Regions from separate parts of the Sulfitobacter sp. 1A15106 genome, predicted to be linked through region 2. Evidence: riboswitches for the same ligand, from Rfam matches in the RefSeq annotation. Region 2 holds a riboswitch; the other holds the start of a gene.

Region 1 (14,311 bases), on a different contig from region 2:
ACTATCAGGAAACGGATCATCACAACGCGATCTACCGCGATCATTTCGTCACCAAGGGGCGCGAGGCTGCGCAGGCCGCCCTTGGCATGACCCAAGCGCTGGAGACGTTTTCTTCAAAAGAAAACGGCGCGGAAATTTCAAAAATTTCCGCCGCCTAGCCGAGATAGGCGCGCAGGGCCGGGGGCGGGTTGTCGAGCAATTCCGCCGCCGGTCCCGGCGCATGGGCGCGCCCGCCTTCGACAAAGATCACCTCATCCGCAATGCGGCGCACGTCATCGGGGGCATGGGTCACCATGATCAGCCCCGCGCCGGTCTCACGGGCGAGGTCTTGGACCAGATCCAGCATCTCGACCCGCAGCGCCGGGCCGAGCGCGGCGAAGGGTTCGTCCAACAGCACCCAAGGCCGCGCCTGCACCAGCACCCGCGCCAGCGCCACGCGGCTTTGCTGCCCGCCCGACAGCGCGCCCGGGCGTTTGGCGGCATGGGTGGCAAGCCCCACCCGCGCGAGGGCGGCATCGACCGCCTCCCGATCCGCTGCTTTCAGCCGCAAATCGGGGCGCAGGCCAAGGCCGACGTTCTGCCGCACGGTGAGATGCGGGAATAGGTTGTTGTCCTGAAACAGCATCGTCATGCCGCGCTGGCCGGGATGTTGATCCGTGATCTCCTCCCCCTCCCGCAGCAGCCGCCCCGCCGCCACGGGCACGAACCCACAGATTGCCGCCAGCAGCGTCGACTTGCCCGATCCCGAGGGGCCGATCACCGCGTAGTTGCGCCCCTGCGCCAGTGTCATATCGGCCGCGAGGGAGAACTCGCCCCGCTCAATGCGCATGTCTTCAAGCGTCAGCATGCCAGCGCCCCCATTTGTCGCAGATGAAAAACACCGCCAGCGCCAAGACCAACAAAAGCAGCGCTGCGCCCGCCGCGGCCTCCATCCGGTAGGCGCCCATGAGACGGTACATCTGCAAAGGCAGCGTCGCACGTTCCTGATCGGCGAAAAGCGCGATCACGCCGAGATCCCCCACCGAGAGCGCCCCCGTCAGCCCGGCAGCAAAGCCCAGTTGCGGGCGCAGACGCGGCAGGACCAGCAACCGCCACAGCGCCCAACCCGTCATGCCGAGGGTCTGGGTCAGGGGGCCATAATCCTGCAAGGTCTCGCGCAGGCGCGGCACCAGAATGCGCAGCACGAAAGGCAGCGCCATCAGCGCGTTGACCAAGGCGGTGACCGGCAAGCTCAGCCGTGCCGGGTCCAGCACAGGGTTGATCAAGATGAACCACCCCGTGCCAATCATCAGCGGAGAGGCCGCAAGCCCCATCAGGCCAATCGCCTCCACCCCGCCGCGTCGCCGGGTGGCGATCCAGCCTGCCATCGGCAGCGCCAGCAGGGCCAGCACCGCCACGCTCAACCCCGCCACCAGAATGCTATTCCCGGAGGCCTGCCAGACCGAGGCAGGCAGTTGCGCGACCCCCGCCAGCCCGCGCAGCACCACGGCCCCCAGCGGCAGCAGCAAGAACAGCGCGGCGAGCGCGATCACCAGCCCGTCCAACGCTCGCTGCACGCCGCCCCGCGCATCCCAGCGGCGCAGGGGGCGGTCCAACCCGCCCCCCAAGCTGATCGGCGGGATCAGCCAAAGCGCCGCCACCGCCGCAGCGCCAGCCAGAACAAGCTGCACCACGGACAGAAGCGCGGCGCGGCCCAGATCGAAGTCAAACCGAAAGGCCTGATAAATCGCCAATTCAATCGTCGTCGCCCGCGGCCCACCGCCCAGCGTCAGGGCCACGGCGAAACTGGTCAGGCAAATCACGAAAATCAGCGTCGCCACACCGGGCAGCACCTGCCGCAGCATCGGCCATTCCAGCGCCAAAAACAGCGCCCGCGGCGTCATCTGGAGCTGCCCCGCGAGCCGAAACCGCTCGGACGGGATGCTCTGCCAGCCTTGCAGCAAAAGCCGCGTCGCAAGCGGCAGGTTGAAGAAGACATGCGCCAAAACCACGCCGTGCAGCCCGTAGATCGACACCGGCGGCAGGCCAAGAGCCGCGCCAAACTGGTTCAGCACGCCCGAGCGGCCAAAGACGGTCAGCAGCCCCAGCACCGCCACGATCACCGGCAGAATGAAAGGCGCGCCCAGCAGCGTGATCAGCGCCCCGCGCCCCCAAAACCGCCGCCGCGCCAGCGCCCGCGCCACCGGCACGGCCAGCAGCACCGAAAGCACCGCCGACCAGACCGCCTGTGTCGCGGTAAAGCGCACCGCCGCCCAATCCGCCGGGCCGAGCCCTGCGCCCACATCGGCTGCCGCGAAGACGGCGACCAAAGCGGCAAGGATCAGCCCCGCGATCAGCGCGGCGGCGAAAAGCCCCGTCTTGCCGCTTAACGCGACAGCGCGGTCAGCCATTCGTCCAAAGCCTCCTCACGAAGCGCGGGGACCTCGCCGTTCGGTACCAACAGCGCCTTGCCGGGCTGGATCATGCCCTCGAACCCTGCGGGCAGACCGCCTTCGGGCGTCACGGCGGGATACATCCAGTTGGTCGTCGGCAGCACCGATTGCGCGGCATCAGAGACGAGGTATTGCAAGAACCGATCCGCCAGTTCCGGCTGATCCGACCCGGCAAGCTTCCCCGCCACTTCGATCTGCATGTAATGGCCCTCGTCGAACAGCGCCGCTGTCTTGCTGTCGTCTTCCTCGGCGATCAGGTGGTAGGCGGGGGAAGTCGTGTAGCTCAGCACCATGTCGGCCTCGCCTTCGAGGAACAGACCGTAAGCTTCGGACCAGCCTTTGGTGACCGTCACGACATTATCCGCCAGCCCTGCCCAAACCTCGGGCGCCTCATCGCCATAGGCCGCTTTGACCCACATCAGCAGCCCCAAACCGGGCGTCGAAGAGCGCGGGTCTTGGATCACGATTTTCAGATCGCTCTCGGCCAGCGCTTTGAAATCGCCGGGCGTATCCAGATCGGTGCCGTGGACAAAGGCGAAATAGCCCCAGTCATAGGGCACGAAGACTTCGTCTTCCCACGTGATCGGCAGGGCATACTCGGCCTGCAACCCGCTCGGCGCAAACAGATCGGTCTCTTTCGCGGCGGCGACAAGGCTGGAGTCCAGCCCCAGCACGATATCCGCGTCGGACCGTGCGCCTTCAAGCTTGAGCCGCGCCAAAAGGGCCGCACCGTCGCCCATGCCGACGAATTTCAGATCGCAGCCGCATTCGGCCTCGAACCCCTCTTCGATGGCCGGGCCCGGCCCCCATTCGGTGACGAAACTGTCATAGGTATAGACCGTCAGTTCAGGCGTCTCGGCCCATGCGGCCGATGCGCCCATGACGCCCGCAGCAAGTGTAAGATACTTCATCGCATCCTCCTTTTGCGGCGAAAGGTAAAAGGTGGATGTCTGTCCTGACCTTCCCTCCGCCGGTGTTAACCGGTTCAGGTTCAACGGGTCCGCACAACATGCACATCTCAGCCCAAAGGCCCCCCGAGGTAGCGTCAGGGGTAGATCGGACCTGCACAATTGGCAAGGCAAATCCCCTTGAGGCAGCGCGCTGCCCCCGCTAAGGGTTTGACAACAGGAGGTCCGCCCATGTCGATCAACAGCTTTGGCCATCTTTACCGGGTCACCACATGGGGCGAGAGCCACGGGCCCGCCCTTGGCGCCACGATCGATGGCTGCCCCCCAGGCGTGCCGATTGACGAGGGCATGATTCAACAGTGGCTCGACAAGCGCAAACCGGGCCAGAACAAATACACCACGCAGCGGCGCGAAGCGGACGCGGTGCGGATCCTGTCGGGCACCTTCGAAGGGGTCACCACAGGCACGCCAATCCAGCTGATGATCGAGAACACCGATCAACGCTCGAAAGACTACGGCGACATCAAGGACAAGTTCCGCCCCGGTCACGCCGACATCACCTATTTCCAGAAATACGGCATCCGCGACTATCGCGGGGGTGGCCGTTCCTCGGCCCGGGAGACCGCCGCGCGGGTGGCGGCGGGCGGTCTGGCGCGTGAGGCGATCAAGGCGCTGGCCCCGGAGCTTCAGATCACCGGCTACATGGTGCAAATGGGGCCGCATAAGATCGACCGCGAAGCGTTCGATTGGGACCAGATCGACCAAAACCCCTTTTGGGTGCCGGATGCCAAGGCAGCGGCGGACTGGGCCGACTACCTCGACGGGCTGCGCAAATCGGGCAGCAGCGTCGGCGCGATCATCGAGGTGACGGCGCGCGGCGTGCCTGCGGGTCTCGGCGCGCCGGTCTATGGCAAGCTCGACACCGATCTGGCCGCCGCGATGATGAGCATCAATGCCGTCAAGGGCGTGGAGATCGGTGAGGGCATGTCGGCGGCGATGCTGACCGGCGAATTGAATGCCGATGAGATCACCATGGGGCCCGATGGGCCGGAATATTCCTCGAACCACGCCGGCGGCATCTTGGGCGGGATCAGCACCGGGCAGGATGTGGTGCTGCGTTTCGCGGTGAAGCCGACCTCCAGCATCCTAACCACGCGCCGCACGATCACGAAACAGGGCGAAGAGACCGAGATCATCACCAAGGGCCGCCACGATCCCTGCGTCGGCATCCGCGCGGTGCCGGTGGGCGAGGCGATGATGGCCTGCGTGCTGCTGGATCACCTGCTGCTGCATCGCGGACAAATTGGCCAGAACCGCGGCATAATCGGCCCCGAGGCGTGAGGATCAAAGCATGAAAGTCGATGATTTCTCCGCCCGCCCCGCCCTTGGTGTCGGTCTGAAAATCACGGCAATCCTGCTTTTCACCTGCATGTCCGCGATCATCAAATCGCTGGCCGACGAGGTTCCCGCCGGGGAGTCGGTCTTTTTCCGGTCCTTCTTTGCCATTCCGGTGATCCTGATCTGGCTCGCGCAGCGCGGCAAATTGAAAAGCGGGCTAAAGACGCAAAACCCGATGGGCCATGTCTGGCGCGGGCTGTTCGGCACCACGGCGATGGGGCTGACCTTTACCGGCCTCGGCCTGCTGCCCCTGCCCGAGGTCACGGCCATCGGTTTTGCCACACCGATTTTCACGGTCATCCTCGCCGCCGTGTTGCTGGGCGAGAAAATCCGTCTGATCCGCGTGAGTGCTGTGGCGATTGGATTGGTGGGGGTGATGATCATCCTCTGGCCGCGTTTCACCAGCATCGGCACGATGGAGCAGACAGCCACCATCGGCGCGTTGCTGATCCTGATGGCGACAATGGTGCGCAGCCTCGTGCAAATCCACATTCGCCAATTGGTGCAGAACGAAGACACCGCCGCGATCGTCTTTTACTTCTCCTGCACCGCCTCCTTGCTGGCGCTCTGCACCCTGCCCTTCGGCTGGGTCATCCCCGATCTGCAAACCTTTGGCCTGCTGGTCCTCGCCGGGTTGATCGGCGGGGTGGCGCAAATCCTGATCACCTCGGCCTATCGCTTTGGCTCGGCCTCAATGCTGGCACCCTATGACTACACCTCAATGCTTTTCGCCATTTTGCTGGGCTATGTCTTCTTTGCCGAACTGCCCACGATGATGATGCTGGCGGGCGCGGCGCTGGTGATCAGCGCGGGCGCGCTGGTGATCTGGCGCGAGCGGCAGTTGGGGATGGAGCGCGGCAAGGCGCGGTCTGTCACCGATCCCAAAGCGTGATCGAATGCGGGCTTTCGCCCGGCCCGACCTCTCCCTATGGTGCCCCGAAACCGGATAGAGGAGATGACCGATGAGCGACGCGGATCCGAAAGATCACAAGAAAAAGATGCAGCAGCGTCAGGCCGAACAGCGCGCCAAGGTGGCCGAGTTGCAAGACCCCGAGAAGGGTCTGGTGCTGGTCCATACCGGCCCGGGCAAGGGCAAATCCTCTTCCGCCTTCGGCGTCGTGGTGCGTGCGCTTGGCTGGAAACAGCGCGTCGGCGTGGTGCAGTTCATCAAGGGCAAATGGAAAACCGGCGAGCGGCTGTTCTTTGAACGGCTGGACGAGGTGACATGGCACACGATGGGCGAAGGGTTCACTTGGGACACCCAAGACCGCAACCGCGACATCGCCGCCGCCGAAGCCGCATTTGGCAAGGCGCGCGAGATGATGGAGAGCGGCGACTATGACCTTGTGGTGATGGATGAGATCAACATCGCCATCCGCTATGAATACCTCAAGATCGAAGACGTGATCGCCGGGCTCGACGCGCGCGACAAGCGCACCGCCGTGGTGCTGACAGGCCGCGACGCCCGGCCCGAGCTTTGCGACTATGCCGATCTGGTGACCGAAATGTCCGAGGTCAAACACCCGTTCAAAGCGGGCATCAAAGCACAGCGCGGCGTCGACTACTGAAACGAAAAGGATCGCCCGCTTCCCGGCGATCCTCTCACTGTGCCATGCAGAGGGCGCTTAGATCGCCGCGCCCTTGGGGTCGAGCGTCACCGAGTAAAGCTCGGTATCGGCGCGGTCCATCAGGCGCACTTTCATCTGCTGGGTCTTGGCGTCGATATCGACCAAGCCAAAGAATTGCAGACCGGCGGAAGGCGGCAGGTTCACCTGACCTTCTTCGGGGGCTTTGACGTATTTCAACTCGGGGCCAAAGGTGCCGTCCAATTCGTTCGGGCCAAAGGTGCCTGCGTGCAGCGGGCCCGAGACGAACTCCCAGAACGGGTCAAAGTCCTGAAACTGCGCCTTGTCGGGGTTGTAGTAATGCGCGGCGGTGTAATGCACATCCGCCGTGAACCAGACCACGTTGTCGACCTGCGCGGTTTTGATGAAACGCAGCAGCCCCGCGATCTCTTGCTCGCGCCCCTTGGCGGCACCATTGTCGCCATTGGCAACCGCCTCGGCCCCGCCGCCGACGACCAGACCGATGGGCATGTCGCAGGCGATGACCTTCCATGTGGCCGCCGAATTGGTCAGCTCACGCTTGAGCCATGCCATCTGCTCGGCCCCGAGGATATCGGTGGCCTGCGACATCTCGGTCTGCATGTTCTCGCTGTTCGGCCCCCGGTAGCTGCGCAGGTCAAGGAAGAAGACATCCAGCATCGGACCGTAGTTGATCTTGCGGTAGACCCGGCCCGGCTCGGCAGGAGTGATGCGCAGCGGGGTCATCTCATGGAAGGCCTGCGAAGCGCGCGCGGCGAGGACATGGATCGACTTCTCGCTGTAGCGGTCGTCTTCCATCAGGCTGCGCGAGGAGGACCAGTTGTTCACGACCTCATGGTCGTCCCACTGCATGAAGGTCGGCACGTGGGCGTTCATCTCACGCACATGGTCGTCCATCAGGTTGTATTTCCACTGACCGCGGTATTCGTCCAGCGTCTCAGCCACCTTGCGCTTCTCGTCGATGATGGTGGTGTTCTTCCACATCGTGCCATCGTCAAGCTGCACCTCATCCTCAAGCGGGCCATCGGCATAGATGGTGTCACCGGAATGCAGGAAGAAGTCGGGGCGGTGTTTGGCCATGGTCGCATAGGTGCGCATGCCCTCATCGTCGATGCCCCAGCCCTGACCGGCAGTGTCACCGGACCAAGCAAAGCGCACGTCGCGGCGCGCGGTGGGCGCGGTGCGGAACTGGCCGATGATCGGCTCGGAGGTGGCGTTGATGTCGCTCAAGTCCGCAGCGGTGAAGCGGTAAAAGATATCCTGATCCGAGGGCAGCCCTTCGACCAGACGTTTCACCGCCAGATCATGGTTCGGCAACGCATTCATCGGCGCAAGCTGGCGCGCGTTGGCAAAGCTTTCGGTAGTGGAGATTTCGACCTGCACCCGTGCCGGGCGGTCGGTGCGGGTCCAGATCATGCCGGACTGCGTGTCGACATCGCCCGATTGCACCCCATGGGTAAACACCGGGCGCGAGGCTGCACGGCTGAGGCTGGGCATGGCAAGGCTTGCGGCAAAGGCGGTGGAGCCCGCCAGCACAGCGCGACGGGTCGGGCGGATCAGTTTGGTCATCGTGAGCTTCCTCTGAGGGTGGCGATGGCGGCACAGAACCCCCGATGCGTGACAGATGGCCGACAGCGGCGTGACTCTTTGGCAAAGCTTTGGTGACAGCGCGATAACGTGTTACCAAAATCCGTACCCTATTTTCATTCCGTAACATTTTGATTGAACCGAATCGCCCCGATGTGTAGATTACGGTGCAACAACAGGAGACCCCCATGCAGGCATTCATCTGCGACGCGCAGCGCACCCCCATTGGCCGTTACGGCGGCGCCCTCTCTTCGGTTCGCGCCGATGACTTGGCCGCCGTGCCGTTGAAGGCGCTGATGGAGCGGAACCCTTCCGTCGACTGGGCGCGGGTCGATGACGTGATCATGGGCTGCGCCAATCAGGCGGGCGAAGATAACCGCAACGTGGCACGCATGGCGTCGCTATTGGCCGGTCTGCCGGTCGATGTGCCGGGTGCCACAATCAACCGTCTCTGCGCCAGCGGGATGGACGCCGTCGGCGCCGCCGCCCGGGCGATCCGCGCGGGCGACATGGACCTTGCCATCGCCGGCGGCATCGAGAGCATGTCCCGCGCCCCCTTCGTGATGCCCAAGGCGGAAACAGCCTTTTCCCGCAACAACGCCGTCTATGACACCACCATCGGCTGGCGCTTCGTGAACCCGAAGATGAAAGCCCAGTTCGGCGTGGATTCCATGCCCGAGACCGCCGACAACGTCGCCGCCGATTATGACGTGTCGCGTGAAGATCAGGACGCCTTCGCCGCACGCAGCCAGGAACGCTATGCCGCCGCCGCCGAGAAAGGCGTCTTCGCCGAGGAAATCGCCCCGGTCACCATCCCGCAGCGCAAGGGCGATGACGTGGTCGTCGACAGCGACGAACACCCCCGCCCCGGCACCACGCTGGAAAAACTGGGCAAGCTGCGCGGCATCAACGGCGCCGATCTGACCGTCACCGCCGGCAATGCCTCGGGCGTGAACGACGGTGCCGCGGCAATGCTGCTAGCCTCTGAGACCGGCGTGAAGGACCACGGCCTTGCCCCCATCGCCCGCGTCGTCGCCATGTCCGCGGCGGGCGTCGAGCCGCGGGTTATGGGCATCGGCCCGATCCCGGCGGTGCGCAAGGTGCTGGACCGCGCGGGCCTCACGATCGAGCAGATGGACGTGATCGAGCTTAACGAAGCCTTCGCGAGCCAAGGCCTCGCCACGCTGCGCGCGCTTGGCGTGCGGGACGATGCGCCCCATGTAAATGCCAACGGCGGCGCCATCGCAATCGGCCACCCCCTTGGCATGTCCGGCGCACGTCTGGTGATGACGGCGGCGCTGCAGCTCAAGCGGACGGGCGGCAAATATGCGCTATGTACCATGTGTGTGGGCGTGGGTCAGGGCGTTGCCCTGATCCTCGAAAACGCAGGCTGACACTTCTTTCCTCGAAAGGAACGGACCGATGTATGCACAGATGATCAAATCCACTGGCAAGGGCGTCAAATCCCTCGACGAGATGGACCCCGACGAGCGCGCCTTTCAGGAACGCATCGACGCGGGCGGCAAGATCGAGCCCAAGGACTGGATGCCCGACGGCTATCGCAAGAACCTGATCCGCCAGATCGGACAGCATGCGCATTCCGAGATCGTGGGCCAGTTGCCGGAAGGCAACTGGATCACCCGCGCGCCGACGTTGGAGCGCAAGGCGATCCTTCTGGCCAAGGTGCAGGACGAGGCCGGCCACGGTCTCTACCTCTACTGCGCGGCGGAAACGCTGGGCGTGACCCGCGACCAGATGACCCGCGACCTCCTTTCCGGGAAGATGAAGTATTCCTCGATCTTCAACTATCCCACGCTGACATGGGCCGACATGGGCGCCGTGGGCTGGCTCGTCGATGGTGCCGCGATCATGAATCAGGTGCCGCTGCAGCGCACCTCCTACGGGCCCTACGCCCGTGCCATGGTCCGCATCTGCAAGGAAGAAAGCTTCCACCAGCGCCAAGGCTTCGACATCATGATGAAGATGGCCAATGGCACGCCCGCCCAGCGCAAGATGGCGCAGGACGCGCTCAACCGCTTCTGGTTCCCGGCGCTGATGATGTTCGGCCCCTCGGATAAGGATTCGGTCCATTCCGCGCAGTCAATGGCGTGGAAGATTAAGATGAACACCAATGACGAGCTGCGCCAAAAGTTCGTCGACGAGACGGTGCCGCAGGCCGAATACCTCGGCCTCACGATCCCCGACGAGACGCTGAAGTTCAACGAAGAGACCGGCCACTACGATTTTGCCGAACCGGACTGGGAAGAGTTCTTCCAGGTGCTCAAGGGCAACGGCCCCTGCAACACCGAACGGCTGGCGGCGCGCAACAAGGCTTGGGACGAGGGCCGCTGGGTGCGCGAGGGGCTTCTGGCCCACGCCGAGAAGAAGCGCAGCAGACAAATGGCAGCGGAGTAAGCGACATGAGCAGCCCTGAATCCAGCGAATACAAAGGCACCGAAGCCGCCCCCCACGGCGACGCACGGCCCACCGAATGGCCCCTATGGGAAATCTTCATCCGCGGCCAGCACGGGCTGAGCCACCGCCATGTCGGCAGCCTGCATGCGGCGGATGCGGAAATGGCGATCAAGAACGCCCGCGACGTCTATACCCGCCGCAACGAGGGCGTGAGCATCTGGGCGGTCGAAGCCAGCGCCATCGCCGCCTCCTCGCCCGAGGAGAAGGGCGCGCTCTATGAGCCGGCGAACGACAAGGTCTACCGCCACCCGACCTTCTACGACATTCCCGACGAAGTGGGGGCGATGTGAGCACCGATCCCAAGTTCGAATTCCTCTGCCGCATGGGTGACAACGCGCTGGTGCTCGGGCACCGCGTCTCGGAATGGTGCGGCGTGGCGCCGGTGCTGGAAGAGGACATCGCGCTGGCGAACGTAGCGCTCGACCTGATTGGCCAGACCCAGCTTTGGCTGGGACTCGCGGGCGAGGTCGAGGGCGCAGGCCGCGACGCCGACAAGCTCGCCTTTCACCGCGATGTCTGGGACTTTCGCAATGTCCTGCTGGTGGAACAGCCCAACGGCGATTTCGGCCAGACCATGATGCGGCAGTTTCTGTTCGACGCATGGCATCTGGCGCAGCTGACCGCGCTGATCGATTCCAGCGACAAAGAGATCGCCGCCATCGCCGAGAAATCCGCGAAAGAGGTAACCTATCACCTCGAGCGGTCCTCGGACACGGTGATCGGCCTTGGTGACGGGACCGAGGAAAGCCACCGCCGGATGCAGGCGGCGCTCGACCTGCTTTGGCCCTATGTGGGCGAAATGTTCATTGGCGATGATGTCGACGCCGCCATGGCCGAAGCTGGCATCGCCCCCGATCCGGCGAGCATGCGCAAAAGCTATGACCAACTGGTCGGCGACACGCTGGCGGCGGCGACCCTCAGTAAGCCCGAGGATGACTTTGCCCATAGGGGCGGGAAGAGCGGCGCGCGGCACAGCGAACATCTGGGCCATATGCTGACCCAGATGCAGTGGCTGCAACGCGCCTACCCGGACGCCACATGGTGAAACCCGCCCCCCACAGCCGGCCCGCCCCCGCGCCGGTGCCGGGGGTGGTGCGCGAGACCGCCCCGCGCGGCCCCGCCCGCGGCGAGAAGCCGTCGGTGGAGACGGTCTGGGCGTGGCTCTCCGCGATCCCGGACCCCGAGATCCCGGCGATTTCGCTCACCGATCTGGGCATCATCCGCGATGTGGCATGGGACGGCGACACGCTGGTCGTCACCATTACGCCGACCTATTCGGGCTGCCCGGCCACCAGCATCATCAACCTCGACATCGAGACGGCGCTGCACGGCCACGGGATCGAGAAGCTGGAGCTGAAGCGCCAGCTCTCCCCGCCCTGGACCACCGAGTGGATGAGTGACACCGGCCGCGCCAAGCTCGAAGCCTACGGCATCGCGCCGCCGCGCCCCGCCGGCGGGCCGCAGCACTGCCCGCACTGCCAATCGAAAGCGGTGGAGCGGATCAGCCAGTTCGGCTCGACCCCCTGCAAGGCGCAATGGCGGTGCTTGGACTGCCTTGAACCCTTTGACTATTTCAAATGTATCTGAGGCCCCGATGAGCCAGTTCCACCCCCTCACCGTCACCGACATCCACCACACCATCCGCGATGCCGTGGTGCTGACGCTGAAGCCGGAAGACCCCGACGCCTTCGCCTTCACACAAGGCCAGTACCTGACCTTCAAACAGGATTTCGACGGCACCGAGCTGCGCCGCAACTACTCGATCTGCGCAGGGCTGGATGACGGCGAGTTAAAGGTCGGGATCAAGCGCGTCGACGGCGGGGCCTTTTCGACCTATGCCAATACCGAGCTTAAGGTCGGCGACGTGCTGCACGCCATGCCGCCGCAGGGCAAGTTCTTCACCCCGATCGAACCGGAGGTCGCCAAGAACTACCTCGGCTTCGCGGGCGGCTCGGGCATCACCCCGGTGCTGTCGATCCTGAAAACGGTGCTGAAACGCGAGCCGAAGTCCACCTTCACGCTGGTCTATGCCAACCGCGCGGTGAACACGATCATGTTCCGCGAGGAACTCGAAGACCTGAAAAACCGCTACATGGGCCGCCTGACGGTGATCCATATCCTCGAATCCGGGCAGGACATGGAGCTTTTCGAGGGCCGGGTCGATCAGGACAAATGCAACGCGCTGTTCAAGCATTGGATTCAGATCGACAACATCGACACCTCCTTCATCTGCGGGCCGGAGCCGATGATGCTGGCCATCGCTGAGGCGCTGAAGACGAATGGGCTGACCGACGAGCAGATCAAGTTCGAACTCTTCAGCGAAAGCCAGCAGGGCCGTCTGGCTAAACAGGAAATGGCCAAGCGCAGCGAGGGCCAGAAGGGCACCGAGATCACCGTCATCATCGACGGCGCGCGGCGCAGCTTCACCATGCAGAAGGGGCAGTCGGTCCTCGAAGCGGCGCTCGAGAACGGACAGGAGGCGCCGTTCTCCTGCAAGGCCGGGGTCTGCTCGACCTGCATGGGCAAGGTGCTGGAAGGCGAGGTCGAGATGATCTCGAACCACGCGCTGGAGGATTACGAGGTCGAACGCGGCTACGTGCTGACCTGCCAGTCCTACCCGCTGAGCGACAAACTCACCATCGACTACGACACCCACTGAAGGAGCCGACATGCGCGATATTCACAGTTACGCCGCCGGCGAATGGCTGGCCCCCGGGGCCGGCGCTCGCAACATCGCCAGCGCCATTACCGGCGAGGTGATCGCGCAGGCCGGCAACGATGCGCTCGACGCGGGCGCCATGCTGGGCTTCGCCCGCGAACACGGCGGCCCTGCCCTGCGCGCCATGACCTTCCACGACCGCGCGCGCATGCTCAAGGCGCTGGCGCTGCATTTGATGGAGCACAAACAGGCGCTTTATGATCTGAGCTATGACACCGGCGCCACGCTCTCGGACCACAAGATCGACGTCGATGGCGGCATCGGCACCATGCTGGTCTTCGCTTCCAAGGGCCGGCGCGAGATGCCGGACGCCCATGTCTACCTCGACGGCGCGCCCGAGCAACTGGGCCGCGAGGGGCAGTTCATGGGCCGCCACATCTGCACCCCGCTGCAGGGCGTCGCGGTGCATATCAACGCCTTCAACTTCCCGGTCTGGGGCATGTTGGAGAAGCTAGCACCAACGCTGCTGGCCGGCGTGCCGGCGATTGTGAAGCCGGCCACCGCCACCTGCTACGTGACCGAGCATTGCGTGCGGCTGATGCTGGACAGCGGGCTGCTGCCGAAGGGTGCTTTGCAATTCGTGAGCGGCGGCTTGGGCGACATGCTCGATCTGCTCGGCTGTCAGGATGCCGTGGCCTTCACTGGCTCCGCCGACACCGCGCTGAAGCTGCGCGGCAACCCGCGGCTCATGGAAAACTCGGTGCGCTTCACCTCCGAGCAGGACAGCCTGAATGCTTCCGTCCTCGGCCCCGATGCCGTGCCGGGGACGCCCGAATTCGACCTTTTCGTGAAGGAAGTGCAGCGCGAGATGACGGCCAAGGCGGGGCAGAAATGCACCGCCATCCGCCGCATCATGGTGCCGCAGGCGCAGATCGACGCGGTCATCTCAGCCCTGTCCGAGCGCTTCGCCAAGACCACCATTGGCGATCCGCGGGCCGAGGACACGCGCATGGGCGCGCTGGTCTCGGGCAGCCAGAAACGCGACGTGTTGGAGAAGGTCGGGCTGCTGAGCGCCGAGGCGGAGCGCGTTTTCGGCGACCCCGACAACTTCACCGTGAAGGGTGCCGACCGCGACAAGGGCGCCTTTCTGCCGCCGATGCTGTTCCACTGCGCCGATCCCGATGCCGCCGAGCGCGTGCATGACACCGAGGCTTTCGGCCCGGTTTCCACCCTCATGCCCTACCGCGA
Region 2 (14,311 bases):
GCTTGGCGCCCTGCGGAATTCATCAGTCCGGGTAACAAAGCACCAAGGAAAGGCAAGGCAACGATAAGGAAGAGGGACACGCGAACTCCTGATCTAGCGGACTGAAAGGTCACCACGTTCTGTAGAAATTTTCCCGGCACCTCAAGCGAAACCGGGCATTAAACGCCAGATTGTCGCAGGTTACGCCCCCCCGCCCTGCCCCGTGGGAGGGGGATGCCCGTGCCTTTGCCCGTCCGACAGTCCCCCTCGGGCCGTGTCACTCCGGTTGGAAGAGGTCTCGGTAGTTTTCGCGCAGCACGTTCTTCTGCACCTTACCCATCGTGTTGCGCGGCAGTTCCGGCAGCACGATCAACTTCTGGGGCTGTTTGAACTTGGCCAGCGATCCGGCCACGCCCTCAGCGATCTGCTCCAGATCCAGTTCCACACCCCGGCGTGCCACCAGCACCGCCACGACGCTTTCGCCGAAATCGGGGTGCGGCACGCCGATCACCGCGCTTTCCAAGACGCCCGGTTGGTCGTCGAGCAGCAGTTCGACCTCTTTGGGGTAGATGTTATAGCCGCCCGAGATGATCAGATCCTTGTCGCGGCCCACGATGGTGACATAGCCATCCGCATCGCGTCGCCCCAAATCGCCCGTGATGAAAAACCCATCTTCGCGCAATTCGGCGGCAGTCTTCTCGGGCATTTGCCAATAGCCCTTGAAGACGTTGGGCCCCCGCACTTCGATGCTGCCGATCTCGCCATCCGGCAGGGTCGCGCCGGTTTCGGGGTCGGTGATCTTCAACTCCACATCCGGCAGCGGCAGGCCCACAGTGCCCGCGCGGCGCTCGCCCTCATAGGGGTTACTGGTGTTCATATTGGTCTCGGTCATGCCGTAACGCTCAAGGATACGGTGGCCAGTCCGGGTCTCGAAATCCACATGGGTTTCCGCCAGCAGCGGGGCGGAGCCCGAGATGAACAGCCGCATATTCGCCGCCGTCTCGCTGGTAAAACGCGCGTCGTCCAACAGCCGGGTGTAGAAGGTGGGCACCCCCATCATCGCGGTGGCATGGGGCATCCGGTCGATTAATCGGTCGATGTCGAGCTTGGGCATGAAGATCATCGCGCCCCCCGCTACCAGCGTCACATTCGTCGCCACGAAAAGCCCGTGGGTATGGAAGATCGGCAGCGCATGGAGCAGCACGTCTGCATTGGTAAAACGCCACAGATCGGCCAGCGTCTGCGCGTTGGACAAAAGGTTCGCCTGCGTCAGCATCGCCCCCTTTGAGCGCCCCGTCGTGCCGGAGGTATAGAGGAAGGCCGCCAGATCATCGCCCCCACGCGCGACGGTCTCGAACTGATCGGGGGCCGAGGCCGCACGATCCGCAAAGCTGCCATCGTTTTCGGTGCCGAGCGTCTCAAGCTGGCAGCCCGTATCCTTGGCCAGCGGCGCCATCTCATTGCGCCGCGCAGGCTGGCAGACGAAAGCCGCCGCCCCGCTGTCGGTCACGAAATAGCGCACCTCATCCGCCGTATAGGCCGGGTTCAGCGGCAGAAAGATCACCCCCGCCTGCACGCAAGCGGCATAGAGCGCCAGCGCATCGGCGGATTTGTCGATCTGCACCGCCAGCCGGTCGCCCGGCTGCACCCCCAGCCCGCTCAGCACATTGGCAAAGCGGCCCGCCCGGCTCAGAAAGCCCGCATGGGTCAGCGTCACCCCGCCCTCAAGGTGCAGAAAGGCGGTCGTCTTGCCAGCGTGACGGCCAAACAGAGTGTCATAAAGGGGGTTCGCCATCACGGTGCTCCTCACGTGTTGTTCTTGGGAAAGCCGATTGCCTCCTCGCGGAATTACAATCGTATTACGCAGGGTAATGCAAGCGCGCGCAGGGCTGCGTGCGGCTGCAGTGAGGGGAAATGTTGAACCGAGGCAATAGCTTGTAGTGCGACGCTCAAATGCGTCGCCCTGCGGATTAGCGGCCCGTAGCCAGACGCGCAGCAACCCCGACCGCGCGAAATCTTCCCACCCCCTCAGCAGCCCCCCGCGCAAATTGTCGCGGCATTAAGATAGATTAATGACGCCGCCCCGTTGAGAACATATATAGAACGCATGACCAAACAGACCCTCGATCAGAAACTGGCGATTCTCAGCGACGCGGCGAAATACGACGCCTCCTGCGCCTCCTCGGGCTCCACCAAGCGCGACTCGCGCGATGGCAAGGGGCTGGGCTCCAATGAAGGCAGCGGCATCTGCCACGCCTATGCCCCGGACGGGCGGTGCATCAGCCTGCTCAAGATCCTGATGACGAATTTCTGCATCTACGATTGCAGCTATTGCATCAACCGCGTCTCCTCGAACGTGGAGCGCGCGCGCTTCAGCGTGGACGAGGTGGTGAAACTCACCATCGAGTTCTACCGCCGCAATTATATCGAGGGGCTGTTCCTGTCCTCGGGTGTGATCCGCTCACCCGATGCCACGATGTCCGACATGGTGCAGATCGCCCGCAAGCTGCGCCACGAGGAGAATTTTCGCGGCTATATCCACCTCAAGACGATCCCCGACGCCTCGCCCGAATTGATCGAGGAAGCGGGCCGACTGGCGGACCGCCTGTCGATCAACGTGGAACTGCCCACCGACACGGCGGTGCAACAATATGCGCCCGAGAAAAAGCCTGAGCAGATCCGCCGCGCCATGGCCAACGTGCGGATGACCAAGGAGGCGAGCAAGGAGAAGTCCTTCTCCGGCAAGCGCCCGCCGCGGTTCGCCCCTGCGGGCCAATCGACGCAGATGATCATCGGCGCGGATGGGTCGAACGATGCCACCGTGTTGGGCCAATCAACGCGGCTTTACTCCAGCTACAAGCTGAAACGCGTCTATTACTCCGCCTTCTCGCCCATCCCCGACAGTTCCGCGAAACTGCCGCTGATCCGCCCGCCCCTGCAACGCGAGCACCGGCTTTATCAGGCCGACTGGCTGCTGCGGTTTTACGACTTTCAGTTGGATGAGATCACCTCCGTCACCCGCGACGGCAACCTTGATCTGGAGGTCGATCCGAAACTCGCCTGGGCACTGGTGCACCGCGAGCATTTCCCGCTCGACGTCAACCGCGCCAGCCGGGAGATGCTGCTGCGGGTACCGGGGTTCGGGGTGAAGACCGTCAACCGCATCCTCGCCGCGCGTCGCCATCGCGCCCTGCGCTACGAAGACCTCACCCGCATGGGCGCCTCGATGAAAAAGGCCCGCGCCTTTGTCACCGCGGGCGGTTGGACGCCCGGGGGCCTCACCGACAGCGCTAATCTGCGCGCGCGCTTCGCACCGCCGCCCGAGCAATTGACCCTGTTCTGATGCACCGCGTCTCCCTGCCCCCCATCGGCACCGCCAAGGCATGGCGCGAGGCGGCGCGCGGCTTTCTCGCCGCGGGCGTGCCGCCCGAGCAGATCCTCTGGGGTGACCATGCCGCCGCCCCCGACCTTTTCGGTGGCGCGGCCGCCCCGGCGGCCAAGGGCCGCGTCGCGGTGCCGCGCAGTTTCGTCTCGATGGCCGAGACCGCCGTCTGGCATAGCGATCCCGAGCGTTTTGCCCGGCTCTATGCCTTTCTCTGGCGGGTGAAGGACGCGCCGCATCTGATGTCCGACCGGGGCGATGCCGACCTCGCTGTCTTGCGCGGGATGGAGAAGAACGTCCGCCGCTGCCAGCACAAGATGAAGGCCTTCGTCCGTTTCCGCGAGATCGGTGATCCAAACGCCCCGCGCCGCAGCTTCGCCGCGTGGTTCGAGCCCACGCATCATACGGTGGAGCCGACGGCGGATTTCTTCGTGCGGCGGTTTTCCGACATGGATTGGCGCATCCTCACGCCCGATGTCTCTGCGATCTTCGAGAACGGCAAGCTCAGCTTTCAGGAAGGCCACGAAAAACCCGACCTGCCCGAAGACTCGGGCGAGCAGCTTTGGATCACTTACTTCCAGAACATCTTCAACCCCGCCCGCCTGATGGTGAAGGCGATGCAATCCGAGATGCCCAAGAAATACTGGAAGAACATGCCCGAGGCCGCCTTCATCCCGCAGATGATCGCCGAGGCCCCGGCCCGCGCCCGCGCCATGGCCGAGGCGGCGCCGACCCTGCCGCCCGTCCGCATGGACCGCGTGCAGGCGCAGCTCTCAGCGTTCAATTCCGCTTGGGATGGCCCGGCCGAAGAACTACCGGCTGCGATCCGCGCCTGCACCCGCTGCCCGCTGCATTGCCACGCCACACAGGCCGTGCCGGGCGAAGGGCCACGAGATGCCGATCTCATGGTCGTGGGCGAACAGCCCGGCGATCAAGAAGACCTCGCGGGCCGCCCCTTCGTCGGGCCGGCGGGGCAGATGTTCGACCGCATCGCCGGCGAAGCGGGGCTGGACCGAGACGCCGCCTTCGTCACCAATGCGGTCAAACACTTCAAGTTCACCGCCCGCGGCAAACGCCGCATCCACCAGCGCCCCGAGATGCCGGAGATCGACCAGTGCCGCTGGTGGATGAACGCCGAGGTGGCGCAGGTGCAGCCCAAGCTCATCCTCGCCATGGGTGCCACTGCGGCGCAGAGCCTCACGGGCAAGGGCGCGGGCATCCTCAAACGCCGCGGCACGATCGAGGCGGGGCCGGAAGGCATCCCGGTGCTGATCACCCTGCACCCGTCCTACCTGCTGCGCGTGCCCGACCCCGCCGCGCGCGAGGAGGCCGAGGCGCAGTTCCGCTCCGATCTGGCGATGGCGGCGCGGATGATGGCCGAGGCGGCTTAATCCTCGGGCTCGATGACCTGCAGGGCACCATCCGGCAGGGGGCGTTGCAACGCGGGCAGATCGGCAGTCTCGGCGCTCAGCCACGTATGCACTTCGTCGGGCGTGGTCAGGATCACTGGCATGGCCTTGGGGTGGACGGCCCCGACCTCGGCGTTGGGTTCGGTGGTGAGAAAGCCATAGAGGTTATCGGTGGTCTCGCCGTCCTTGAGTTTTCGCACGCTCGTCCATTGCGTCCAGACCCCGGCGAAGAAGGCCAGCGGGCGGTCTTCGCCAAGCGCGAACCAGATCGGGCGCGAACGCTCTCCGGGGCGGTTCAGCGGCTCGGAAAAGGCGGTGAAGGGCACCACGCAGCGATGCGCAGGCCCCAACCATCGCCGCCAATGTGGTGAGGCAATGTTGCGGATGTTCGTGACGCCGCGGTCGGTCTTCTTGCCCTTGAGCGCAAAGGCCGGGGACGGCATCCCCCACCGCATCATCTGCAAGATCGGGCCGCCGTCGCTACTGCGCACCACCGGGGCCGGGTAGTCGGGGTAAATGCCGGGCATCGGCGGCAGATTGCCCGCCTGGTCGTCGATCCCGTCGAACCAGCCGCGGATCGCGTCTTGCCCCTTGGTGAGGGAGTAAAGATTGCACATCGGTCGCCTCCTGTCGCGCCCTGCGTCCAGTAGATGCGGTTTTTCCGCGCCCGGCAAGGGCTTCGCGGGGGCGGTTCAAATTTTTGACAGGGCCGCAGTTCATCGTTTATGAATAGAACAAAATGTGAACATATGGAGTCGTGCATGACAACCGATTCTACATATGGGCAGGTCCTTACCCTGCCGCGGCGACGGCCGTCGACACCGCCCGAACCGGGGGTTCTGGCCACGCATGCGCCGCTGACGGATGTCTTTCCGCAGGCCTTCGCCAGTGCTTCGGCCAGTGGCTTCGTCCTGTCGCTCTTGCCGCGTGGCAAGGGGCCGGTGCTTTGGGTTCAGGACTTCCTGTCGCGGCGCGAGAACGGCGCGCCCTATACCCCGAGCCTTGCGGCCTTCGGGCTGGAGCAGCCGGTGCTTCTGGTCAGTGCCAGCCATCCGCGCGACGTGCTTTGGACGATGGAGGAAGGCGCCGCCTGCGCCGGTCTTTCCGCCGTGGTGGGCGAGGTGCATGGCGGGCCGGAGGTGCTGGATTTCACCTCCACCAAACGGCTGTCGCTCCGGGCCGAGGCTTCGGGCGTGCCGCTCTACCTCATCCGCAGCGGCGACCCCGGGGGCCTGAGCGCGGCGCGGATGCGTTGGCGCATTGCCTCCCTGCCCGCGCAGGCGCATCCCGACGATCCGCAGGCCCCGGGCGCGGCCCGCTGGGATCTGGAGCTGTTTCGCGCGCGCGGCCATGCGCCTGGCCGCTGGGTGGCCGTCCATGAGCCCGACAAACGCCACAGCCCCCGCGCCGCGGATCGTCTCCGTCTGGTTCCCCGATCTGACGATGGAGCGCTGGCGCCGGGTGATCTCTCAGTACCGCAGCGTTCCCGGCGATGAGGTGCCGGTGGTCCTGTCGCGTGACGGGACGCACGGGCCGGTGGTCCATGGGCTGAGCGCCGCCGCCCGCGCCCGGGGTATCGAGACAGGCGCGCGGGTGGTCGACGTGCAGGCGATCCACCCCGATCTGCATGTCGAGCCTGCCGATCTGGACGGCGATATCGCCCTGATCAAACGGCTGGTGCATTGGGCGCGGCGCTGGTGCCCCTGGACCGCGCGGGACGTCGATCAAGGGCTGCTGCTCGATGTGACCGGCTGCACGCATCTTTTCGGCGGCGAGGCGGCGATGCTGCGCGATATCCGCAGCCGCTTTGCCCTGCAGGGGCTGACCGCGCGCTGCGCCATGGCCCCCACCCCCGGTGCCGCGCAGGCGCTGGCGCGTTTCGGCTCCGGCGCGCATATCTGCACCGCCGAGGACCTGGCCGCCGCCCTCGCCCCCCTGCCCGTCGCCGCCCTGCGGCTCGACGCCCAGACCACGCGGCTCTTGGACCGGCTCGGCCTCAAGACCATCGGCGCGCTGAGCGATCTGCCCCGCGCCGCGCTCATGCGCCGCTTCGCCAGCCTGAAGCCCGAGCGCAACCCGCTGATCCTGCTCGACAAAGCTTTGGGCAAGGCCGCCGATCCGCTGAACGCCCCACCTGACCATCGCCATTTCATGGCCCGCAGCCGCCTGCCCGAACCGGTGCTCGACCCCGCCCCGCATCTGCCCGCGCTGGTCGAAGACCTCTGCGCGCAACTGGCCCGGGCGGAACTGGGCGCGCGGCGGCTGCGGCTGACCGTCTACCGCATCGACGGCGATTGGCGCGGCCTCGACACCGCCACCGCCCGCGCCAGCCGGGACGCCGCCCATCTGCGTCGGCTCTTCGATGGCAAGCTTGAGAACATCGACAGCGGCTTTGGCTTTGACCTCATGACGCTGGAGGCGCTGGCGAGCGAGCCGCTGCCGCTGATGCAGGACCACCTCGACGGCAAGCGCGATCCTTCGGCGGATGTGGCCGGGCTCTTGGACCGTCTGGTCGCCAAGCTCGGCCCCGAAAAGGTGAGTTGGCCGCAGTGGCGCGAGACCCACAAGCCCGAGGCGGTGGAAGAACGCGCCCCGGCGTTGCAGGCCAGCCCCGCCGCCGCGCCGGTGCTGCTGCGCGAGCGCCCGCTGCGCCTGCTGACCCCGCCCGAGGAGGTGCGCGTGATCTACGCCGTGCCCGAAGGCCCGCCCTCGCAGTTCAACTGGCGCCGCGTCACCTACAAGACCACCCGCCACGCGGGGCCTGAGCGGATCGCCCCCGAATGGTGGCGCGACCGCCCCGGCACCCGTCTGCGCGATTATTACAAGGTGGAGGTCGCGGGCGGCCAGCGCTTCTGGCTCTACCGCGAGGGCGTGATCCACGACGGTCGCGGGGCCGAGCCGCGCTGGTTCCTGCACGGGATGTTCGCCTGATGCCGCAGCAGGAGGGACATAAACGCCGCACCTTGGGCGAGGACGGGCTCAGCGCCCCACCGCGAGCGGACTACGTCGAGTTCGGGCTGGCCAGTTGTTTTTCCTTCCTGCGCGCCGCCTCGGACGCCGTCGATCTGGTCGAGACGGCGCATCACCACGGCTACGACAGCCTCGGCATCGCGGATCACAACACGCTGGCGGGCGTGGTGCGCCTGCATGTAGAGGCGGAAAAGGCCCATATCCGCCCCCTGATCGGCGCCCGTCTGGTGCTGCTCTGCGGGACCGAGATCCTCGCCTATCCGCAGGACCGCGCCGCCTATGCGCGGCTCTCGACACTGCTCTCGGCGGGCAAAATGCAATCGGTCGACGGCGAATGGCAGCAAAAGGGCGAGACCCATCTGACGCTGGAGATGCTGGAAGGCCACGCCGAAGGGCTGCACCTCATCGTCATGCCGCCCGAAAACCTCGACCTCTTCGCCGCGGGCCTGCCGCGGCTGCTGAAAGCGCTGCCGGGGATGCGCCATATCGGGGCGAGCTTCCTCTACCGCGGCGATGATCGCGCGCGGATCAACCGGCTGGATGCGCTGGCCCGCGCCCATGGGTTGAGGCTCCTTGCCACCAACGACGTGCTCTACCACGCCCGCCACCGCCGCCCGCTGCAAGACGTGATGGTGGCGATCCGCGAGGGCGTGATCGTGCCGAAAGCGGGCTACCTGCTGGCCGCCAATGCCGAGCGGCACCTGAAATCGCCTGAGGCGATGCTGCGGCTTTTTGCCGACTGGCCCCATGCCATCGCCGAGACCCGCAGGCTGGCGGATAAGATCACCTTCCGCCTCACCGATCTGGCCTATGAATACCCCCATGAGATCGTCCCCGAAGGCCGCACCCCGATGGAGGAACTGGCCCGCCTGACATGGGAAGGCGCGGCCCGGCGCTACCCCGAGGGCGTGCCCGAGACGGTGAAAAAGACCATCGAGAAGGAATTCGCCCTGATCGAAACCAAGGAAATTGCCCGCTATTTTTTGACCATCTACGACATCGTCCGCTTCGCCCGCGAGGAGGCCGAGCCGCCGATCCTCTGCCAGGGGCGTGGCTCGGCGGCCAATTCCGCGGTCTGTTTCTGCCTCGGCATCACCTCCGTCGATCCGGCGGTGCATGACCTGCTGTTCGAGCGGTTCCTCAGCGAGGAACGCGACGAGCCGCCCGATATCGACGTGGATTTCGAGCATGAGCGGCGCGAGGAAGTCATCCAGTACATGTACGGCAAATATGGCCGCCACCGCGCCGGGCTCTGCGCCACGGTGATCCACTACCGCCCGCGCTCGGCCATTCGCGAGGTCGGCAAGGCGATGGGGCTTTCCGAAGACGTGACCTCGAAACTCGCGGGCACCGTCTGGGGCAGTTTCGAGGGGGAGATGGACGACGCCCGCGCCCGCGAGGCCGGGCTGGACCTGTCGGACCCCTACCTGCGCATGGTGCTGAAACTGGCCAGCCAGATGATCGGCATGCCGCGGCACCTGAGCCAGCACGTCGGCGGCTTCATTCTGACCGAACGCCCCCTGACCGAGATCGTGCCCATCGGCAACGGCGCCATGCCCGAGCGCAGCTTCATCGAATGGGACAAGGACGACATCGACGCGCTGCAGATCTTCAAGGTCGATATCCTCGCCCTCGGCATGCTCACCTGTATCGCCAAATGTTTTGATCTGATCGAGGCGCATTACGACCGCCCGCTGGAACTGGCCACGGTGCCGGTAGAGGATCACGAGGACGACGCCACGGGGCGACCGACCTACGACATGCTCTGCCGCGGCGACAGCCTTGGTGTCTTTCAGGTGGAAAGCCGCGCGCAGATGGCCATGCTGCCAAAACTGCGCCCCCGCGTCTTCTATGATCTGGTGATCGAGGTCGCCATCGTCCGCCCCGGCCCCATTCAGGGCGACATGGTCCACCCCTATCTGCGCCGCCGTCAGGGGTTGGAGAGCGTCGTCTACCCCGCCCCCGGCCCAGCCTATCCGCAGGACGAGCTTTTCAGCATCCTCAGCCGGACGCTGGGCGTGCCGATCTTTCAGGAACAGGCGATGAAAATCTCCATCGACGCGGCACAGTTTTCCCCGACCGAGGCGAACGAGCTGCGCAAGGCCATGGCCACCTTCCGCTCGCGCGGGACGATCGAGAAGCTGCAGGACAAGATGGTGGGCCGCATGACCAAGCGCGGCTACGATCCGGTTTTCGCGCAGCGCTGTTTCGACCAGATCAAGGGCTTTGGCGAATACGGTTTCCCCGAAAGCCATGCGGCGAGTTTCGCCAAGCTGGTCTATGTCTCGTCATGGATGAAATGCCACTACCCGGCGGCCTTTGCCTGCGCGCTCTTGAACTCCCAGCCGATGGGGTTTTACGCGCCGGCGCAGATCGTGCGCGATGCGCGTGAACATCAGGTCGAGGTGCGGCCCGTGGACGTGAACCTCTCGGACTGGAACTGCACGCTGGAGCCCTGCGGCGACGGTTTCGCCCTGCGGCTGGGGCTGCGCATGGTGGACGGGTTGCAGGAAAAGGCCGGCGCGCGGATCATGGACCGGCGCGACGCGCCTTACGCGGATGTCGAAGACCTCAAGACCCGCGCGGGCCTCGATGCCAAGGCGATCCGCCAGCTTGCCGCCGCCGACACGATGCGCAGCATGGGGATCGACCGGCGCCAAGCGCTCTGGCAGGCGCAGGGGCTGCGCGACGCGCCCGCCTTGCCGATCTTCGACCATGCCGAGGCTTCGGCCCGCGGCCCGGAGCCGGAGGTGCATCTGCCGGTGATGCCGAAGGCGGAACAGGTCGTGGCCGACTACCAGACGCTGCGCCTGTCGCTGAAGGCGCATCCGATGTCCTTCTACCGCGGGAGCCTCGCGGCGCAGGGGTTCGCCTCGGCGCGGGACCTTTCGCGCATGGGCCACGGGCGGCGGGTGAAGCTTGCTGGTCTGGTGCTGGTGCGCCAGAAACCCGGCAGCGCCAAGGGGGTCTGTTTCATCACGCTGGAGGATGAGTTTGGCGTCGCCAACCTCGTGATCTGGCCCAATATCTTCAAGCTTTACCGCCCCACGATCATGTCGGCGCGGCTTCTGGTCGTGGAGGGGCGCGTGCAGACCGACGGGCGGGTGATCCATGTGGTGGCCGAGCGGCTCGAGAACCGCTCCGACCGGCTGGCAGCGCTGTCCGAGGCACCGATGCCCGGCATCACGACGCGCGGCGATCACCCAACCCATCCGCTGCCCGGTCAGGTGGCCATGCACGGCCACCCGCGCGATGCCAAAGTGATCCCCAGATCGCGAGATTTTCATTAACGAATCCTCATGCAATGCATGAGGTACACGCCGCAACTACATGATATAAAAAGCAAACCAATAAATAACCGATCCCCTGTTGACCCTCTGAACGCCCCTCGCTAGCCTGCCGGAAATCCGTTGGGGTGCCGCAGGGCTGAGAGGTGAAAACCGACCCATCGAACCTGATCCGGGTCGTACCGGCGTAGGGAACGGAAGCAAGCATCAGCCCCATCCGGGCGGTCGTTTACCCCGTATCTCCATGCCCTCGGCCCATCTAACGAATGGGGGGCCGAATGGCGTTTCAAGCACTAACGATTGCGGGGTCCGACAGCGGCGGCGGGGCGGGGATTCAGGCCGATCTCAAGACCTTTAGCGCGCTTGGCGTCTATGGGGCCAGCGTGCTCACCGCCGTGACCGCCCAGAACACCCGCGCCGTCACCGCGGTCGCCATGATCGCGCCTGCGATGATCCGCGCGCAGATGGCGGCGGTCTTTGACGATCTGGCCATCGGCGCGGTCAAGATTGGCATGTTGGGCGACCCAGCCACGATCTCCGCCGTGGCCGAGGGGCTGGCAGACTGCCCCGCGCCCGTTGTGCTCGACCCGGTGATGGTGGCGAAATCCGGCGACGCGCTCCTCTCTGCCGAAGCGGTCAAAACCCTGCGCGACCGGATGCTGCCCCGCGCCCATGTGCTGACGCCGAACCTGCCCGAGGCCGCACGGCTGCTGGACACAGAAGAAGCCACCGACGAGGCCACGATGCTGGCGCAGGGCCGCGCGCTCCTGTCGCTCGGCCCCCGCGCGGTGCTGATGAAGGGCGGCCATGGCAAGGGCGAAACCTGCGTCGATCTGCTGATTTCCGAGGCCGACACCCTGCGCCTTTCCGCGCCCCGCCAGCAGACGGCGAACACCCATGGCACCGGCTGCACGCTCTCTGCCGCCATTGCCGCCGGTCTGGCGCGGGGCCTGCCTCTGCCGGAGGCGGTGGAGGCTGCCCATAGCTATCTGCAACGCGCCATTGCCGCGGCGGACGCCCTCAACATCGGCCATGGCCACGGGCCGGTGCATCATTTCCACGGCGTTTGGCCCCATGAGTGATGTCACCATCATCGGCGCGGGCGTGGCAGGGCTTTGGGCCGCGCGGGCCTGTCTGGCGCAGGGGCTGCGGCCCCGGCTCGTTGACCGCAAAGGCCCGCCCGGGCCGCACGGCTGTTCGTGGTGGGCGGGCGGCATGCTCGCCCCCTTTTGCGAAGGCGCGCTGAGCGAGCCTGCGGTGGTGACCCACGGGCGGCGTGCTGCGGCGCTATGGGGGGAGGTCACGGAGGTCACCCATAGGGGCACGCTGGTCCTCGCCCCCGAGCGGGACCGCGCGGAATTGCAGCGTTTCGCCGCCCGCACCGAAGGCCACAGCGACTGCGACGCCGAAGCCATCGCAGCCTGTGAGCCGGACCTCGCCGGGCGCCATCGCCGCGGGTTGTTCTTTGCCGAGGAAGCGCATCTGAACCCGCGCCAAGCGCTGTATGATCTATCCCAAACCCTTATCGCCCAAGGGGTAAAGGTCGAGACCACGGCCCTCGCCCCGACGCAGATCGCAGGCCCGGTGATCGACTGCCGCGGCATGGTGGCCCGCGACGCTCTGCCCGGTCTGCGTGCCGTGCGCGGCGAGATGATCCTGCTGCGCGCGCCCGAGATCACCCTCACCCGCCCGATCCGCCTGCTACACCCGCGCCACCCGCTCTACGTCGTACCGCGCGGGCAAGGCATCTACATGCTGGGCGCGACTCAGATCGAAAGCGCCAGCCGCAGCGGCATGACCGCCCGCTCGGCGCTGGAACTGCTCTCAGCCGCCTATGCGCTCGACTCGCGCTTTGCCGAGGGCGAGATCATCGAGATGGGCGCCGACCTGCGCCCGGCCTTCGCCGACAACCTGCCCGGCATCGTGCAGCGCGGGGCGGTGCTGCAACTGAACGGATTGTTCCGGCACGGTTTTCTCATGGCGCCCGCCTTGGCCGAACAGGCTGCGGGCTTTCTGGCAACAGCGACAACGGGGGATTTATTCCGTGAAGATTGAAGTGAACGGCGAGACGCGTGAGGTCACCGCCACGCAGCTTGACGCGGCATTGGCGGAGCTTGGTTGGGGCGAAGCGAAAGTCGCCACCGCCCTCAACGGCAGTTTCGTCCCCGCAGGCGCGCGGGGCGAGACCATGCTGAGCGACGGCGACCGGCTCGAAGTGCTCAGCGCCATGCAGGGGGGCTGAACGATGCGCGATTTCTACGGCACCGCCTTGCCCCTGCCGCTGATGCTGGGCACCGCGCGCTACCCCTCGCCCGCAGTGATGGAGGCCGCCTTTCGCCAAAGCGCCGCGCCGGTCGCCACGGTTTCGCTGCGCCGCGAGCAAGGCGCGGGACAGGCGTTTTGGGACATGGTGCGCGGCTTGGGCGTGCATCTGCTGCCCAATACCGCCGGCTGCCATTCCGCCCGCGAGGCGATCACCACTGCGCAGATGGCGCGGGAATACTTCGGCACCAATTGGATCAAGCTCGAGGTCATCGGCCATGCCGACACGCTGCAACCTGACCCCTTCGGGCTGGTCGAGGCTGCCGAAGCGCTCTGCGCCGATGGGTTCGAGGTCTTCCCCTATACCACCGAGGATCAGGTGCTGGCCGCGCGGCTGGTCGATGCAGGCTGCCGGGTGCTGATGCCTTGGGGTGCGCCGATCGGCTCGGGGCTGGGGCTGAACAACCTGCACGGGCTGCGCAGTCTGCGGGCAGCATTTCCCGATGTGGCCATGGTGATCGACGCGGGCCTCGGCCTGCCCAGCCATGCCGCGCAAGCGCTGGAGATGGGGTTCGACGCGGTGCTTTTGAACACCGCCGTGGCCGAGGCCCGCGACCCCGCCGCCATGGCCGAAGCCTTTGCGCTGGCCTGCCGCGCGGGCGCGCTTGCCGCCGCTTCCGGCCCCATGGGCCAGCGCGACATGGCCGTGCCCTCCACCCCCGTGATCGGAAAGGCTTGGCTATGAGCTTGCCGCGTTTCTACCCCGTCTTCGATAGTGCCGCATGGGTCGCGCGGGCCGTGCCCTTGGGGGTGAAGCTGGTGCAACTGCGCATCAAGGACGCGCCGGAAGAGGTGCTGCGCGCCGAGATCACCACCGCGCTCGACCTCTGCCGCCAGCACGGCGCGCTGCTGGTGGTGAATGACCATTGGCAACTGGCGATTGAACTGGGGGCCGATTGGCTGCATCTGGGGCAAGAGGATTTGGACAGTGCCGACATCCCCGCGATCCGCGCCGCCGGGCT

The links. A riboswitch is a leader RNA that binds a small molecule or an ion and turns the genes downstream of it on or off. The one in region 2 is predicted to bind thiamine pyrophosphate.
Region 1: it holds a riboswitch for thiamine pyrophosphate, as region 2 does, so the genes downstream of both, thiB (thiamine ABC transporter substrate binding subunit) here and thiD (bifunctional hydroxymethylpyrimidine kinase/phosphomethylpyrimidine kinase) in region 2, are expected to answer to the same signal.

What each region holds. Positions count from the first base shown of each region.
Region 1 covers NZ_JBIFFM010000003.1:247,652-261,962, forward strand. Annotated here, with positions in the region: gene ACGYKA_RS06155 (6,7-dimethyl-8-ribityllumazine synthase) at 1-158, shown strand, start outside; gene ACGYKA_RS06160 (ATP-binding cassette domain-containing protein) at 155-847, opposite strand; gene ACGYKA_RS06165 (thiamine/thiamine pyrophosphate ABC transporter permease ThiP) at 834-2,390, opposite strand; gene thiB (thiamine ABC transporter substrate binding subunit) at 2,366-3,343, opposite strand; TPP riboswitch at 3,378-3,479, opposite strand; gene aroC (chorismate synthase) at 3,572-4,681, shown strand; gene ACGYKA_RS06180 (DMT family transporter) at 4,692-5,630, shown strand; gene cobO (cob(I)yrinic acid a,c-diamide adenosyltransferase) at 5,701-6,306, shown strand; gene ACGYKA_RS06190 (alkaline phosphatase) at 6,364-7,911, opposite strand; gene pcaF (3-oxoadipyl-CoA thiolase) at 8,118-9,323, shown strand; gene paaA (1,2-phenylacetyl-CoA epoxidase subunit PaaA) at 9,352-10,344, shown strand; gene paaB (1,2-phenylacetyl-CoA epoxidase subunit PaaB) at 10,350-10,694, shown strand; gene paaC (1,2-phenylacetyl-CoA epoxidase subunit PaaC) at 10,727-11,449, shown strand; gene paaD (1,2-phenylacetyl-CoA epoxidase subunit PaaD) at 11,443-11,991, shown strand; gene ACGYKA_RS06220 (2Fe-2S iron-sulfur cluster-binding protein) at 11,999-13,063, shown strand; gene paaZ (phenylacetic acid degradation bifunctional protein PaaZ) at 13,074-14,311, shown strand, end outside.
Region 2 covers NZ_JBIFFM010000002.1:214,592-228,902, forward strand. Annotated here, with positions in the region: gene ACGYKA_RS03645 (monovalent cation/H+ antiporter subunit A) at 1-80, opposite strand, end outside; gene ACGYKA_RS03650 (malonyl-CoA synthase) at 257-1,774, opposite strand; gene ACGYKA_RS03655 (putative DNA modification/repair radical SAM protein) at 2,087-3,322, shown strand; gene ACGYKA_RS03660 (UdgX family uracil-DNA binding protein) at 3,322-4,752, shown strand; gene ACGYKA_RS03665 (SOS response-associated peptidase) at 4,749-5,387, opposite strand; gene ACGYKA_RS03670 (ImuA family protein) at 5,532-6,266, shown strand; gene ACGYKA_RS03675 (Y-family DNA polymerase) at 6,214-7,701, shown strand; gene ACGYKA_RS03680 (error-prone DNA polymerase) at 7,701-11,030, shown strand; TPP riboswitch at 11,142-11,238, shown strand; gene thiD (bifunctional hydroxymethylpyrimidine kinase/phosphomethylpyrimidine kinase) at 11,306-12,109, shown strand; gene ACGYKA_RS03690 (FAD-dependent oxidoreductase) at 12,102-13,082, shown strand; gene thiS (sulfur carrier protein ThiS) at 13,072-13,269, shown strand; gene ACGYKA_RS03700 (thiazole synthase) at 13,273-14,034, shown strand; gene ACGYKA_RS03705 (thiamine phosphate synthase) at 14,031-14,311, shown strand, end outside.